Regions from separate parts of the Paraburkholderia sp. FW306-02-B genome, predicted to be linked through region 1. Evidence: predicted binding sites of a transcription regulator. Region 1 holds the regulator's gene; each other region holds the start of a gene.

Evidence for each region. The regulator HrcA, encoded in region 1, represses chaperone genes, less so after heat shock. The targets are predictions, from matches to a motif close to TTAGCACTCNNNNNNNNNGAGTGCTAA.
Region 2: groES (co-chaperone GroES) is a predicted target of HrcA. The motif match lies at 644-670, and genes of this name have one in related genera.
Region 3: rpoH (RNA polymerase sigma factor RpoH) is a predicted target of HrcA. The motif match lies at 1,416-1,442, and genes of this name have one in related genera.

Annotation. Positions count from the first base shown of each region.
Region 1 covers NZ_JBYSXZ010000001.1:638,480-640,752, forward strand. Annotated here, with positions in the region: gene hrcA (heat-inducible transcriptional repressor HrcA) at 280-1,299, shown strand; gene hemH (ferrochelatase) at 1,465-2,273, shown strand, end outside.
Region 2 covers NZ_JBYSXZ010000001.1:867,419-869,691, forward strand. Annotated here, with positions in the region: gene groES (co-chaperone GroES) at 743-1,033, shown strand; gene groL (chaperonin GroEL) at 1,086-2,273, shown strand, end outside.
Region 3 covers NZ_JBYSXZ010000001.1:457,656-459,928, forward strand. Annotated here, with positions in the region: gene cydP (cytochrome oxidase putative small subunit CydP) at 1-70, opposite strand, end outside; gene rpoH (RNA polymerase sigma factor RpoH) at 419-1,354, opposite strand; gene AC3WOG_RS02040 (acyloxyacyl hydrolase) at 1,718-2,273, shown strand, end outside.

The sequences.
Region 1 (2,273 bases):
CGCAGACAGACCCGGTAACGGGCCGGCCAACGCGGCCTGCCAGCGCGTTGCACGATTATCGTTAGAATGGTGAAGCCTTGATGACACGCGTGCGGGTTGTGGCCGGGCAGCGTGCCACTGGCGGATTCGCCGAACGGGCCGCTGGCAAGGCGCTGGGCGAAGTACCGGACCCGATGCAAAGCGCCGCCCCGCCAACCGGCGGCGCGCTGGGCAGTGCCTGGCGCGGTTGGCGCCGTTAGCGCTCGCGATAGTCGCGTCATTGAGCTAAAATTTTCCGTCATGCTAGATCCCCGCGCACAAACCCTCCTCAAAACGCTGATCGAGCGCTACATCGCCGAGGGTCAGCCGGTCGGCTCGCGCACGTTGTCGCGCTATTCCGGCCTTGAATTGAGTCCGGCGACAATCCGCAACGTGATGTCCGACCTTGAGGACCTGGGGCTCGTGATCAGTCCGCATACTTCCGCGGGCCGGATTCCTACGCCGCGCGGCTACCGGCTGTTCGTCGACACAATGTTGACCGTCGAATCCGCCGCCGACGAGGAAGCCGTTACCCGTACCGTGAAGACTACGCTGCAGGCCGGCGAGCCGCAGAAAATCGTCGCGGCGGCGGCCAGCGTGCTGTCCAACCTGTCGCAGTTCGCCGGCGTGGTGCTGACGCCGCGGCGCAGCCACGTGTTCAAGCAGATCGAGTTCATGCGCCTGTCCGACAAGCGCATCCTGCTGATCATCGTGACGCCCGAAGGCGACGTGCAAAACCGCATCATGGCGACCCAGCGCGACTTCTCTCCGTCGCAACTGGTTGAAGCCTCCAATTACATCAATGCGCACTTTGCGGGCCTGTCGTTCGACGACGTGCGCCGGCGCCTGCGCGAAGAAATCGACGAGCTGCGCGGCGACATGACCACGCTGATGCACGCCGCCGTCACGGCCAGCACCGACGAATCCGACACTGGCGAAACCGTGCTGATCTCCGGCGAGCGCAATCTGCTCGAGGTCGCCGACCTGTCGTCGGACATGGCGCGGCTGCGCAAGCTGTTCGATGTGTTCGACCAAAAGACCAGTCTCCTTCAGTTGCTCGATGTATCGAGTCACGCCCAGGGCGTGCAGATTTTCATCGGCGGCGAGTCGAATCTCGTGCCGATCGAGGAAATGAGCGTCGTCACCGCACCGTACGAGGTGAACGGCAAGATCGTCGGCACACTCGGCGTGATCGGGCCGACTCGCATGGCCTACAGCCGTGTGATTCCGATTGTCGACATCACCGCCCGCCTGCTTTCGCTGACCCTCAGCCAGCAATAAGCATTTGCTACCGCGGTTCGTGCTGCAAATGATGCGCGACGGCGCGCGGCTTGCCAATTGGCCGAATGGCCAGGGTGTCCTGGCAAACCCCGCAATGGACCGCGCCGCTATAATGAATCCCACCTGAAACCGACTTTCCGCCTCAAGCGGTTATCCCTGTTGCCTATGCGCTTCGATCTCGAGCGGCCTTCGCAGAACGCCACGTCGCACCGTGTCGCCGTGCTGCTGATCAATCTCGGCACGCCCGACGCGCCGACGCCGCGCGCGGTTCGCCGCTATTTGGCGCAGTTCCTGTCCGACCCGCGCGTGGTCGAAATTCCCGCTTTGATCTGGCAGGTGATCCTGCGGCTGTTGATTCTGCCGTCCCGGGGCCGTGCGTCGGCCAAGAAGTACGCGGCTGTCTGGATGCCTGAAGGCTCGCCGCTGCGTGTGTATACGGAGAAGCAGGTGGAAGGTTTGCGCCATCTGCTGCAATTGAACGACTACACGGTGCTGGTCGACTACGCGATGCGCTACGGCACGCCCGGCATTCCGGCCATGCTGAACCAGCTGAAGCTCGCGGGCGCCGAGCGTGTGCTGCTGGTGCCGATGTATCCGCAATATTCGTCGTCGACCACGGCCACGGCTTTCGACGCTGCTTTTTCAGCGCTCAAGCGGATGCGCAATCAACTGGAAATCCGCACGGTGCGCCAGTATGCCGACCATCCGGCGTACATCGCCGCACTGGCCGCGCAGGTGCACCATTACTGGCATCAGCACGGCCGCCCGGATTTCGCGGCGGGCGACAAGCTGGTACTCAGTTTTCATGGCGTGCCCAAGCGCACTCTCGACCTCGGCGATCCGTACCACGAGCAGTGCCAGCAAACCGGCGCGTTGTTGATGCACGCGCTGGAACTCACGCCGGTGGAATGCAGGATTACCTTCCAGTCGCGTTTCGGCAACGCCGAATGGCTGCAGCCGTACACCGCGCCGAC
Region 2 (2,273 bases), 230 kb from region 1:
CCGGAGCACATGGGGACCCGGTATCCCCATCCGCATTCCCCAGAGCGTCCAGCCGCTGACGCGCATCGCCTACCTCGCGGACAGCGACACCATGATTCTCGGACAGCATCACCGTTTATCGCTGGACGCCCTGATCGTGCGTTTCGTCCATGAGAGAGACTTGGCCGGGATTGGCAATCATGCTCCAAGAGCACAATCACGAATCCCGGTCGCCCCTACACGTGGCGCTGCTCGATCAGCCACCGAAAGAGGGCGCCGAGCACCGGGAGCGCGTAGGCGGCCCCCTTCGCCAGCATGGCAATAGCGCTCTCGTCTCTTCCACCAACCGTACGGCCATCGTGTCCAGGTTGGATCGAAATATTCTCGGCTGCCAGTGGATTACGGGATTTCCCTAGGTGGACGATTGCAAAGAAAATTCGAGGAATCTGGTCGTCAATCAGCCTGTTCGGGAGTGATCAATGTCCAGCTTGACGGCGGCAAGAACCTACGGGTAGAGCCCTGTTTTAAAAGCGGATTATTGCGATTCGTCAGAATTTTGCTGCAGTGCAAGGTTCAGACTTAAGTGAACAAAGTTCAAAGTTCAGAGTTAAGTGAATCTCGACCCCACATCCCTTCTTGAATTTGTCACCACCCGTCCATATAATTAGCACTCGCTGCACGAGAGTGCTAACAACATCGCCGGTTGGCTCAGCCAACTGGGTTTTCTCAGCGTTCTTCAGTCTCAATCAAGAGAGGAGTATGTATGAACCTTCGTCCTTTGCATGATCGCGTGATCGTCAAACGTCTGGATCAAGAAACCAAGACCGCGTCGGGCATCGTGATCCCCGAAGCCGCAGCAGAAAAGCCGGATCAAGGCGAAATTCTGGCAGTCGGCCCGGGCAAGCGTGACGACAAGGGCGCGCAAATCGCGCTCGACGTGAAGGTTGGTGACCGTGTCCTGTTCGGCAAGTACGCAGGCCAGACCGTCAAGGTCGACGGCAACGAACTGCTCGTGATGCGCGAAGAAGACATCATGGCCGTGGTGCAGAAGTAAGCGAAAGTCGCTACTTCCCCGGTTATATCCCAAGAATTCAAGGAGTTAGAAGATGGCAGCTAAAGACGTCGTATTCGGTGATTCCGCCCGTGCCAAGATGGTTGAAGGCGTGAACATCCTCGCGAACGCTGTGAAGGTCACGCTGGGCCCGAAGGGTCGCAACGTTGTCCTGGAACGCAGCTTCGGCGGCCCGACGGTCACCAAGGATGGTGTCTCGGTCGCAAAAGAGATCGAACTGAAAGACAAGCTTCAGAACATGGGCGCGCAAATGGTCAAGGAAGTGGCTTCCAAGACCAGCGACAACGCAGGCGACGGCACCACGACCGCAACGGTTCTGGCTCAGTCGATCGTTCGCGAAGGCATGAAGTACGTTGCATCGGGCATGAACCCGATGGACCTGAAGCGCGGTATCGACAAGGCTGTGACGGCCGCTATCGAAGAACTGCGCAAGATCAGCAAGCCGTGCACGACCAACAAGGAAATCGCTCAAGTCGGCGCGATCTCGGCGAACAGCGATTCGTCGATCGGCGACCGTATCGCTGAAGCGATGGACAAGGTCGGCAAGGAAGGCGTGATCACGGTTGAAGACGGCAAGTCGTTGCAAGACGAGCTGGACGTTGTCGAAGGTATGCAATTCGACCGCGGCTACCTGTCGCCGTACTTCATCAACAACCCGGACAAGCAAGTTGCCGTGCTCGAAAACCCGTTCGTGCTGCTGCACGACAAGAAGGTGTCGAACATCCGCGATCTGCTGCCGGTACTGGAACAAGTCGCCAAGGCTGGCCGTCCGCTCCTGATCATCGCAGAAGACGTCGAAGGCGAAGCGCTGGCTACGCTGGTGGTGAACAACATCCGCGGCATCCTGAAGACGGTTGCTGTGAAGGCGCCGGGCTTCGGCGATCGTCGTAAGGCCATGCTGGAAGACATCGCGATCCTGACTGGCGGTCAAGTTATCGCTGAAGAAACCGGCCTGACGCTCGAAAAGGCATCGCTGGCTGAACTGGGTCAAGCGAAGCGTATCGAAGTGGGCAAGGAAAACACCACGATCATCGACGGCGCTGGCGAAGCTGCAAACATCGAAGCACGTGTGAAGCAAGTTCGCACGCAAATCGAAGAAGCTACGTCGGACTACGACCGTGAAAAGCTGCAAGAACGCGTTGCCAAGCTGGCAGGCGGTGTTGCAGTGATCAAGGTCGGCGCTGCGACCGAAGTCGAAATGAAGGAAAAGAAGGCACGTGTC
Region 3 (2,273 bases), 180 kb from region 1:
GCACCCAGCCGGCAAGCCGCTTGCGCAGGCTCGGGCGGGGGCTGTTATTGCGATTGAGGGCTATGGTCATGATCGGTCGAAGGCGACTTCACGCCGGTGATTCCGGCTGGAACCAGGCCGCTTCTGCGATCTGGCGAGTGCATCCCGATTCTAGGAGCAGTGACCTTGCGCGCGTAAGTTAGCGCTGCGGCATTGGGTCGCGAGCATCGCCCCGTTGAAGCAGTATTGCTATGCGGTTTGTGATACGTCAAGAAAAGCACGCTTGGCGGGCGTGTTCGTTGTGAGTTTGCGCGCGAGTTCGCACGTGGACGAGCGCTCCGGTGCGCGGGCAGAAAAAAAGCCCTGCCGTCTTGCGAGGGCAGGGCTTTGCGACCCAACATCGCGCCGGGCAAGCCGGCGCTCTGAACGTCTTTATGTGTTACGAATATTCGGCCAGTGCACTGCGCATCTTCTTCATTGCGCTCGCCTCGATCTGGCGAATACGTTCCGCCGACACGCCAAATTCGTCAGCCAGTTCGTGCAGCGTCGAGCCACCCGAGCCGTCGTCTTCCACATGCAGCCAGCGTGCCTCGATGATGCGACGGCTGCGGGCGTCCAGCGATTCCAGCGCGCTGGCGATGCCGTCGCTTTGCAGCTTGTCGCGCTGACGCGAAGCCAGCACGGCGGTCGGCTCGCTATGCGAGTCGGCCAGATAGGCGATCGGCGCGTACGACTCTTCGCCGTCTTCGACCTGACCTTCCAGCGCGATATCGCCGCCGGACAGCCGCGTTTCCATCTCAGCGACTTCTTCGCGCTTCACGTTCAGTTCTTTGGCGAGACCTTCGATCTCGTCCGGCGTGAATGCGCCCAAGCCCTGCTTGTGGCTGCGCAGGTTGAAGAACAGCTTGCGCTGCGCTTTGGTGGTGGCGACCTTCACCATGCGCCAGTTGCGCAGAATGTATTCGTGGATCTCGGCCTTGATCCAGTGCATCGCGTACGACACGAGGCGCACGTTCTGCTCCGGGTCGAAGCGCTTCACGGCCTTCATCAGGCCGATATTGCCTTCCTGGATCAGGTCGGCATGCGGCAGGCCATAACCGAGATAGTTGCGCGCGATCGACACGACCAGCCGCAGATGCGACAGGACGAGACGGCGCGCGGACTCGAGATTGTCCTGCTCTCGAAATTCGGTGGCGAACTGGCGTTCTTCCGCCGGCGTCAGCATCGGAATCCGATTTACGGCCTGGATGTAGGCGTCGATATTGCCCAGTTGACCGGGCAGCAGCGAGGAATGCGAGAGCGCCAGTGCACCTGCCGAAGCGGCCTTAGCCGACAACGGGCTCAGAGTATTCGGAAGGGTCATTGCATGGCTCACGTAGGAAACTCCTTTGGAATCAGACAAAAGCGTGGTCAGGGATCGACTCCAGCGTTGGATGTTAGCACTCTGATTTCCCGAGTGCTAATACTTAGAGGCTGTAGGGTCATCCAGGTTCCGTCTTTGCTATTGAAAATTAGAATTCAATAGCCATGATACGCTTCCGCCGCTAACCGTGTGCAGGCCGTATGATTTAGCTGACAGACCGCTTTCGTACTTATAAGTGACCGATATTTTCTAAAACTGAAGCGACTAATTGCAAAAATTTTGGTTTCTTCATACGAAGCGCCAGATCCGATTTGTATTTAGAATAGGCAAGACGGTAAAACATCATCAACGTTTGACCATAGCTTTGGGTGTTCGATGAAGAACAAGAAAAAGGCTTTGCGTGGTCTGGCTCTAAAAGTCGCTTCTGCGGCTGCGTTGCTTGGGATATCGGGATTGGCCGCAGCCGACCAGTTCGGGGTGCAAGTCGCCGCGGGCGTGGGGGATTACCACGTCAAAAAGCTCGATCTCGGCTTCGTCTGGGATCCGAATCTGACGTGGTGGCAGATCGGCGACTGGCACTTCTCGCTGATCGGCGAGGCTCACGTGGCCTGGTGGCATACGAACGAAGGGGACGTACACAGCAACATCGGCGAAATCGGTGTGACGCCGATCATCCGTTTCATCAAGGGTTCTGGCTCGATCCGCCCTTATATTGAAGCGGGTGCCGGCATCCGGTTGCTGTCGAGTCCCAGAATTTCTACGTCGTTCAGCCTCGGGACGGCTTTCGAGTTCGCCGACATGGCGGGCGTCGGCGTGCAATTCGGCAGTCGCCAGCAGTATCAGGCGGGCTACCGGTTCCAGCATATTTCCAATGGCGGTATCAAAGAGCCGAATCCTGGTATAAATTTCAGCCAGCTATATTTGCAATATA